Regions from separate parts of the Faecalibacterium sp. 7 genome, predicted to be linked through region 3. Evidence: predicted binding sites of a transcription regulator. Region 3 holds the regulator's gene; each other region holds the start of a gene.
The links. The regulator Rex, encoded in region 3, represses fermentation and respiration genes when NADH is low (regulators of the CRP and FNR family bind a similar motif). The targets are predictions, from matches to a motif close to ATTGTTAANNNNTTAACAAT.
Positions count from the first base shown of each region.

Region 1 (2,271 bases), 820 kb from region 3:
TTAGATTTTGTTGCTCCTGCGCCAGATATGCATCTTTTCGGCTTCCTTGATAAGGTCTTCGCGGAAGTCGGGATGTGCAACGTTGATCAGGGCCTCAGCCTTTTCCCAGGTAGTCAGGCCCTTCAGGTTCACGCAGCCGTACTCGGTGCACAGGTAGTGGATGTTGGCACGGGTATCGGTGACGATGCTGCCGTTTTCCAGCGTGGGACGGATGCGGCTCTCCAGCTGGCCGGTCTTCTTATTAAAGAAGGTAGAGGACAGGCAGATAAAGCTCTTGCCGCCCTTGGAAAGGTATGCGCCCAGAACGAAGTCCAGCTGACCGCCGGCACCGGAGATGTGCTTGAGGCCTGCAGTCTCGGCGTTCACCTGACCGAACAGGTCGATGTCCACAGCGTTGTTGATGGAAATAAAGTTATCCAGTGCGGAGATGCTGCGGATATCGTTGGTATAGTCCACGGGAGCGGACATGCACTCCGGATTATCGTTCAGGTAATCGTACATCTTCTGGGTGCCGGCACCAAAGGCGTAGACCTGACGGCCCTTGTCCAGCTGCTTGCGGGCACCGGTGATCTTGCCGGCCTTGGCGATATCCACAAAAGCGTCCACATACATTTCGGTGTGCACGCCCAGATCCTTCAGGTCGCTCTGTGCGATCAGGCTGCCGATGGCATTGGGCATACCGCCGATGCCCAGCTGCAGGCAGGCACCGTTGGGGATCTGCGGAACGATCAGGTTGGCGACCTTCAGATCCACTTCGGTAGCAGCACCGGGAGCGGCCATCTGGCCGATGGGGGGATTCTCGCCTTCCACGATGCCGGTGACCTGAGAAATGTGGATGCAGTTCTCCATGCCGCCAAGGCAGCGGGGCATGTTCTTGTTGACCTCAACAACGATCTTCTTGGCTTTTTCGCACACAGCGCCCAGATGAGATGCACTGGGGCCGAAGTTGAAATAGCCGTGCTCGTCCATAGGGGTCACCTGGAACACGGCCACATCCAGCGGGTCCGGGCTCTCACGGTAGTAACGGGGCAGCTCGGAATAACGGATGGGGGAGTAAAAGGAGAACCCCTGTGCAATGGCCTTGCGCTCAATGCCGCCCATGTGCCAGCTGTTCCAGGTCATGTGTGCGGCGGGGTCGTCGATCTGGAAGATCGCGGGCACCCACATCAGGATGCCGCCGCGGAAGTTGACGCCCTCCAGCTCCGGCAGACGCTTTGCAAGCTCGGCATCCACCGCCACGGGGGTGTTCACTGCCCAGCCGTAGTCCACCCAGTCACCGCTTTTGACCAGTGCGGCAGCCTGAGCGGCGGTCATTTTTTTCTGAGCATACAGTTCCGTAAAATCCATTATAAACCATCCTCTCCTATAATAACATAAAGGAATTGTAAATTTATCATTTACACTTCCTGCACGGACAGATCTTTGCAGGTTATTTACCGTTTTTTGGTAGTTTGCACACAACTCTGACATAGCCGTGTGGTATCCTGACAGACAACAGGGAAAGCTGCCGGACAGTTCGGCAGACCTGCACAACTTAGTTATAACATTAACAATGTGCAGAATCAATAGTTTATCGTGAAAATTTTGGCTGACTGTCAATATTTACAAAATTTAGAGCAATTTCGGAGGATTGTTTGGTGTGGTGAAACCAAAAATCTTTGCAAAAGGACTTGATAAAATTTTGACGATGTGATTTACTTATAGCGTAGCAAGTTGCCGCGATGTGGCACAGCGTTGATTGTTTAAATTTTAACGATAAAACGTACAGCTTGCACAAAATCTTGCACCCAAGACTGGAAAGTGCTATCATGGCAGAACCAAAACGCGCTTTTCACAGCGCTCAAGGAGGACACCAGACGATGGCAACAGCAGTTTATCCCGGTTCGTTCGACCCGGTCACAAAAGGACACCTTGATATTATCAAGCGCGCAGCAAAGATCAACGATCATCTGATCGTGGCAGTGCTCAATAACAGCGCAAAGAATCCGCTCTTCACCGTAGAGGAGCGCGTAGAGCTGCTCAAGGAGTGCTGCAAAGGCATCCAGAACGTTTCGGTGGAGAGCTTCGACGGCCTGACCGTAGAGTTCGCCAAGAAGCGGCACGCTTCGGTGATGGTACGGGGGCTGCGGGCCGTGACGGACTTTGAAAACGAGATCCAGCTTGCGCAGACCAATCACGCACTGATGCCCGGCATTGAGACCATGTTCCTTGCCACCAGCATCAAGTGGAGCTACCTTTCTTCTACGATCGTGAAGGAGGCAGCGTATTACG
Region 1 is NZ_CP186911.1:2,728,696-2,730,966, reverse strand. Features, by position in the region: gene ACKXF7_RS13610 (butyryl-CoA:acetate CoA-transferase) at 1-1,347, opposite strand; gene coaD (pantetheine-phosphate adenylyltransferase) at 1,860-2,271, shown strand, end outside.
Region 1: a site for Rex is predicted at 1,535-1,554, ahead of ACKXF7_RS13610 (butyryl-CoA:acetate CoA-transferase). Genes of this name have one in related genera too.

Region 2 (2,271 bases), 650 kb from region 3:
ACGTTACCCCTCATTTTTTCATTCTTTATGTATTTGCCTCCTCACCGCCATTACTATTCGAATTTATCCATCCAGCCTGAAAAAATGCATATTTTCTCGCATAAACAAATCAACCATTGTCCAGACAAAAACAAGCAGCAATCCAGAATTCCGCAAGCAAAAAAACACCCTTCCTCTCACGGAAACCCGCAAAAGGAAGGGTGTTGAACTCGTTATCCTGTTGTCGTACCAATCACAGCATGTTCGCACCAGCAAAGCCGGTGCCAGCCGTCATTCAGCACGGCACCTCAAGCACTTTTGAGCGTAGAGCTGTGATTAGCAGTTCTCAGCGAAGTACTTAATGGTACGAACCATCTGAGAGGTGTAGGAGTTCTCGTTGTCGTACCAAGACACGACCTGAACCTGATAGGTGTCGTCGTCGATCTTAGCGACCATGGTCTGGGTAGCATCGAACAGAGAGCCATAACGCATGCCGATGACATCAGAAGAAACGATCTGATCCTCGTTGTAGCCGAAGGACTCAGAGGTAGCAGCCTTCATAGCAGCATTGATGGACTCCTTGGTGACGTCCTTGCCCTTGACGACAGCAACCAGAATGGTGGTAGAGCCGGTAGGAACAGGCACACGCTGAGCAGAGCCGATCAGCTTGCCGTTCAGCTCGGGGATGACCAGGCCGATAGCCTTAGCAGCACCGGTGGTGTTGGGAACGATGTTCTGTGCGCCAGCACGAGCACGGCGCAGATCGCCCTTGCGCTGAGGACCATCCAGGATCATCTGGTCGCCGGTGTAAGCATGAACAGTGGTCATGATACCGGAGACGATGGGGTAGGTCTTGTTCAGGGTGTTGGCCATGGGAGCCAGGCAGTTGGTGGTGCAGGAAGCAGCAGAAATGACCTGATCCTCAGCGGTCAGGGTCTTCTCGTTGACGGAGAAGACAATAGTCTTCAGATCGTTGCCTGCGGGAGCAGAGATAACGACCTTCTTTGCGCCAGCCTGGATGTGAGCCATGCTCTTCTCCTTGCTGGTGTAGAAGCCGGTGCACTCCAGAACGACGTCAACGTTCAGTTCGCCCCAGGGAGCATCCTTTGCATCCTTAACAGCGTAGATCTTGATCTCCTTGCCGTCAACAATGATGGAGTCCTCGGTAGCCTCGACAGTGTGCTTGCCTTCGCCGATCTTGCCGCAGAAAGAACCCTGAGCAGTATCGTACTTCAGCAGGTGAGCCAGCATCTTGGGGCTGGTCAGGTCGTTGATTGCGACAACCTCGTAACCCTCAGCATCAAACATCTGACGGAAAGCCAGACGACCAATACGACCGAAACCATTGATAGCAACTCTAACAGCCATGTTAATAGTACCTCCTAATTATTTTACCCATAATCGGATAAATCACGGTATCTTTATTTTAGACCAAAACGCAGAAAGTTTCAAGTGTCTGCCAAAAAATTAACAAGACATTTCCATCATTTTTTGCTTTTGTACGATTTTGCTTCCTTTCACTCGCCGGTTTTAGGCAATTGCACCAACGGAGTGCCAGCACTTTTGTCAGCTCTGTCTGTTCAGGCAGGCTGCAGCGCACACTCCGCCAATGCCGCCCACACAGCAAAGGCCCAGCCCTGCAAAAAAGTCAGGCATCACAGCAAGGCCCATACCATTGCCTGCCAGCAGCGCAAAGCACTGGGGCAGCTGCCAGCACAGGCCCAGCGCAAAGGCGGCAAGCCCGGCTGCGCACAGTGTTCTGCCATTGTCCGGCTGCGGGATATGCAGTGCCCGAGCCAGCGCCGCCAGAAACACCAGCACTGCCAGCATCTGCCACACTGCAGCTGTCGGCTGCACCCGGTGCCAGCTGGAGCTGTTCTCCATAAAGCGCATCAGTACGTTCCAATAGAACAGCAGGCTTCCTGCAACGGCAAGGTACAGCCCGCCAAAGGGCTTCTTCCACGCATCAGGGCTCAGCCAGCAGCGGCCCATCGTGCTGAGCCACACAGAGCACACGCATTCCAGAATACACCGCACAAAGCCGCCCAGACCGGAAGCTGTACCCAGCGCGATCTGTGCACCCGCTGCGGCCAGAAAACATACTGCACCGGCAAACGCCAGCACACCGGCCAGCGGCCTGCGGCTGCGCACTGCCTCCGAGCGGGAAGGCTGTGTACGGCCCACGAGCACTGCAGCCAGCACCACAATGCCCAGTGCCAAATAGCGCCACCACACCGAGCCCACCAGACACAGGCCGGTAACGGCGTCGGTGCCAAAGGCCAAGTCTGCCGC
Region 2 is NZ_CP186911.1:2,889,761-2,892,031, forward strand. Features, by position in the region: gene gap (type I glyceraldehyde-3-phosphate dehydrogenase) at 316-1,347, opposite strand; gene ACKXF7_RS14475 (hypothetical protein) at 1,546-2,271, opposite strand, start outside.
Region 2: a site for Rex is predicted at 1,435-1,454, ahead of gap (type I glyceraldehyde-3-phosphate dehydrogenase). Genes of this name have one in related genera too.

Region 3 (2,271 bases):
GAGCTTTTCCTTCACGGCCCGGCGTCCGTCCAGCACGGTGCCCATGTCCATCACCAGCTCGCCGGTGTGGAGCATCAGGTCGGTGTAGCGCTTTTCGGTCATGCCGCTGTGGGCCGCCACAAAGCCGGTGATGCGCTGCTGCATCTGCTCAAAGCTGCGCATGGTCTGCGGCACCCCCAGAATGACGCCGGAATGCCGCACCGGGTGCACGGTCATGGTGGCTGTGGGCACGATGAAGCTGCGCCGGGCGCTGACGGCAAGCGGGATGCCGATGGAGTGTCCGCCGCCCAGCACCAGCGTTGCGCTGGGCTTGGATACGCTGGCGATCAGCTCCGCCAGCGCAAGGCCCGCTTCCACATCCCCGCCCACCGTGTTCAGCAGCACCAGCAGACCTTCGATGCGAGGATCTTCCTGCGCGGCCACCAGCTGCGGGATGACATGCTCGTACTTCGTGGTCTTCTGGCCCTGCGGTGCTTCCGAATGGCCTTCGATCTGGCCGATGACGGTCAGGCAGTGGATGACATGCCCGCCGCGGGCCAGTGTGACCGTGCCCAGATCCTCGATCTCCTCTTTTTCCAGCCGACCTGCGTCGGTCTGCTGCGTTTCATCGTTCATATGCTTTCCTCCTGCGTTTTTTGTCAGCATTCCCCGGCTTGTGCCGGGCTATACAGACCCGCCGCAGCAAAAAAACGGTAACATTTCATAAAATTTTTTTGAGAATGATTTGACATTCTCCATCCGTGCTGTATACTTTAAATAATTGACTGTAATATCTGCAAACTGTAATATCTGCAATATGAACCCGTAAATGGATCGGGGCTTCTCTGCGCCGCATCTGTAAAGCAGGCAGCTGCGGCAAGTACTGCGATAGAGCGAAAGGAGAAAGTATTCTATGAGCACCCCTGCAAAGGCTTCGCTTCCCGTTATCAAGCGTCTTCCCAAATATTACCGCTATCTGCGCTCTCTGCAGGAAGACGGCATCAACAGCATTTCCTCCCGCGAGCTGGCTGCTCAGATGGGCACCACCGCTTCGCAGGTACGACAGGACTTCAACTGCATCGGCGATGTGAATGGCCGGCAGGGCATCGGCTACTCGGTGGAAAACCTGCTCTCCATTCTGGAAGGCCTGCTGTTCGGCAACGGCGACCGCCTGCCCACCATCCTGATCGGCTGCGGCCGTCTGGGCAAGGCAGTGAGCCGCTTTATCACCACCGATACCAACGGCTACCGCCTGATCGCCGCCTTTGATGTGGCACAGAGCGAGGTGGGCAAGGAGATCAGCGGCATCCAGATCCGCCATATCGACGAGCTGGAGTCTTTTTGTGCCGAGCATCACCCCAAGGTCGCAGTGCTCTGTGTGCCCCGCGACGGTGCGGAGCAGGTCAGCGGCCGTCTGGTGGATCTGGGCATCGAGGGCTTCTGGAATTTCTCCCACTATGACCTTTCGGTGTCGTATCCCGATGTGGTGGTGGAGAACGTCCATCTGGGCGACAGCCTGATGAGTCTGGGCTACCGTTTGCGCAATCAGGACTGAACGTACCTATTATAAGTAATAAGAGAACCCTCTCAGTCAAAGCCTGAGATGCCGCCGAACCCTCTCAGTCTCGCATACGCTCGACAGCTCCCCCAAAAGGGGAGCTTTATGAGTGGGGACGGGAAAGTTTCTGCTTCTCCGGCGAAGGGACAGCCTGCCCGGAAGATGCAGAAAAGCTCCCCCATCGGGGGAGCTGGCAAAGCCGTCAGGCTTTGGCTGAGAGGGTTCTTTCTGTAAGGAGAGTTTTTCAAATGGCAAAACTGTATTTCCGTTACGGCGCGATGAACAGCGGCAAGAGTACCGCCCTGATGCAGGTGGCCCACAACTACGAGGAGCAGGGGATGCGGGTGCTGATCCTCAAGCCGCAGGTGGATACCAAGGGCGGCGGTGAGCTGGTCAGCCGTCTGGGCGTCCGCCGCAAGGCCGATCTGCTGATCCCGCCGGAAACGGATGTGTTCGAGGCGGTGCGTCAGGCCAACAGCACCGCTGCCCTTGCCTGCGTGCTGTGCGACGAGAGCCAGTTCTTCACCCCGGAGCAGGCCGAGCAGCTGTTCATGGTCACGGTGGATCTGAACATCCCGGTGATCTGCTACGGCCTGCGGGCAGATTTCTCCCTCAAGGGCTTCCCCGGCTCCACCCGGCTGCTGGAGCTGGCCCACACCATCGAGGAAATGAAAACCATCTGCACCTGCGGCCGCAAGGCCATCTGCAACTGCCGCAAGGTGAACGGCAGATTC
Region 3 is NZ_CP186911.1:435,643-437,913, reverse strand. Features, by position in the region: gene ACKXF7_RS02310 (ClpP family protease) at 1-615, opposite strand, end outside; gene ACKXF7_RS02305 (redox-sensing transcriptional repressor Rex) at 893-1,534, shown strand; gene ACKXF7_RS02300 (thymidine kinase) at 1,786-2,271, shown strand, end outside.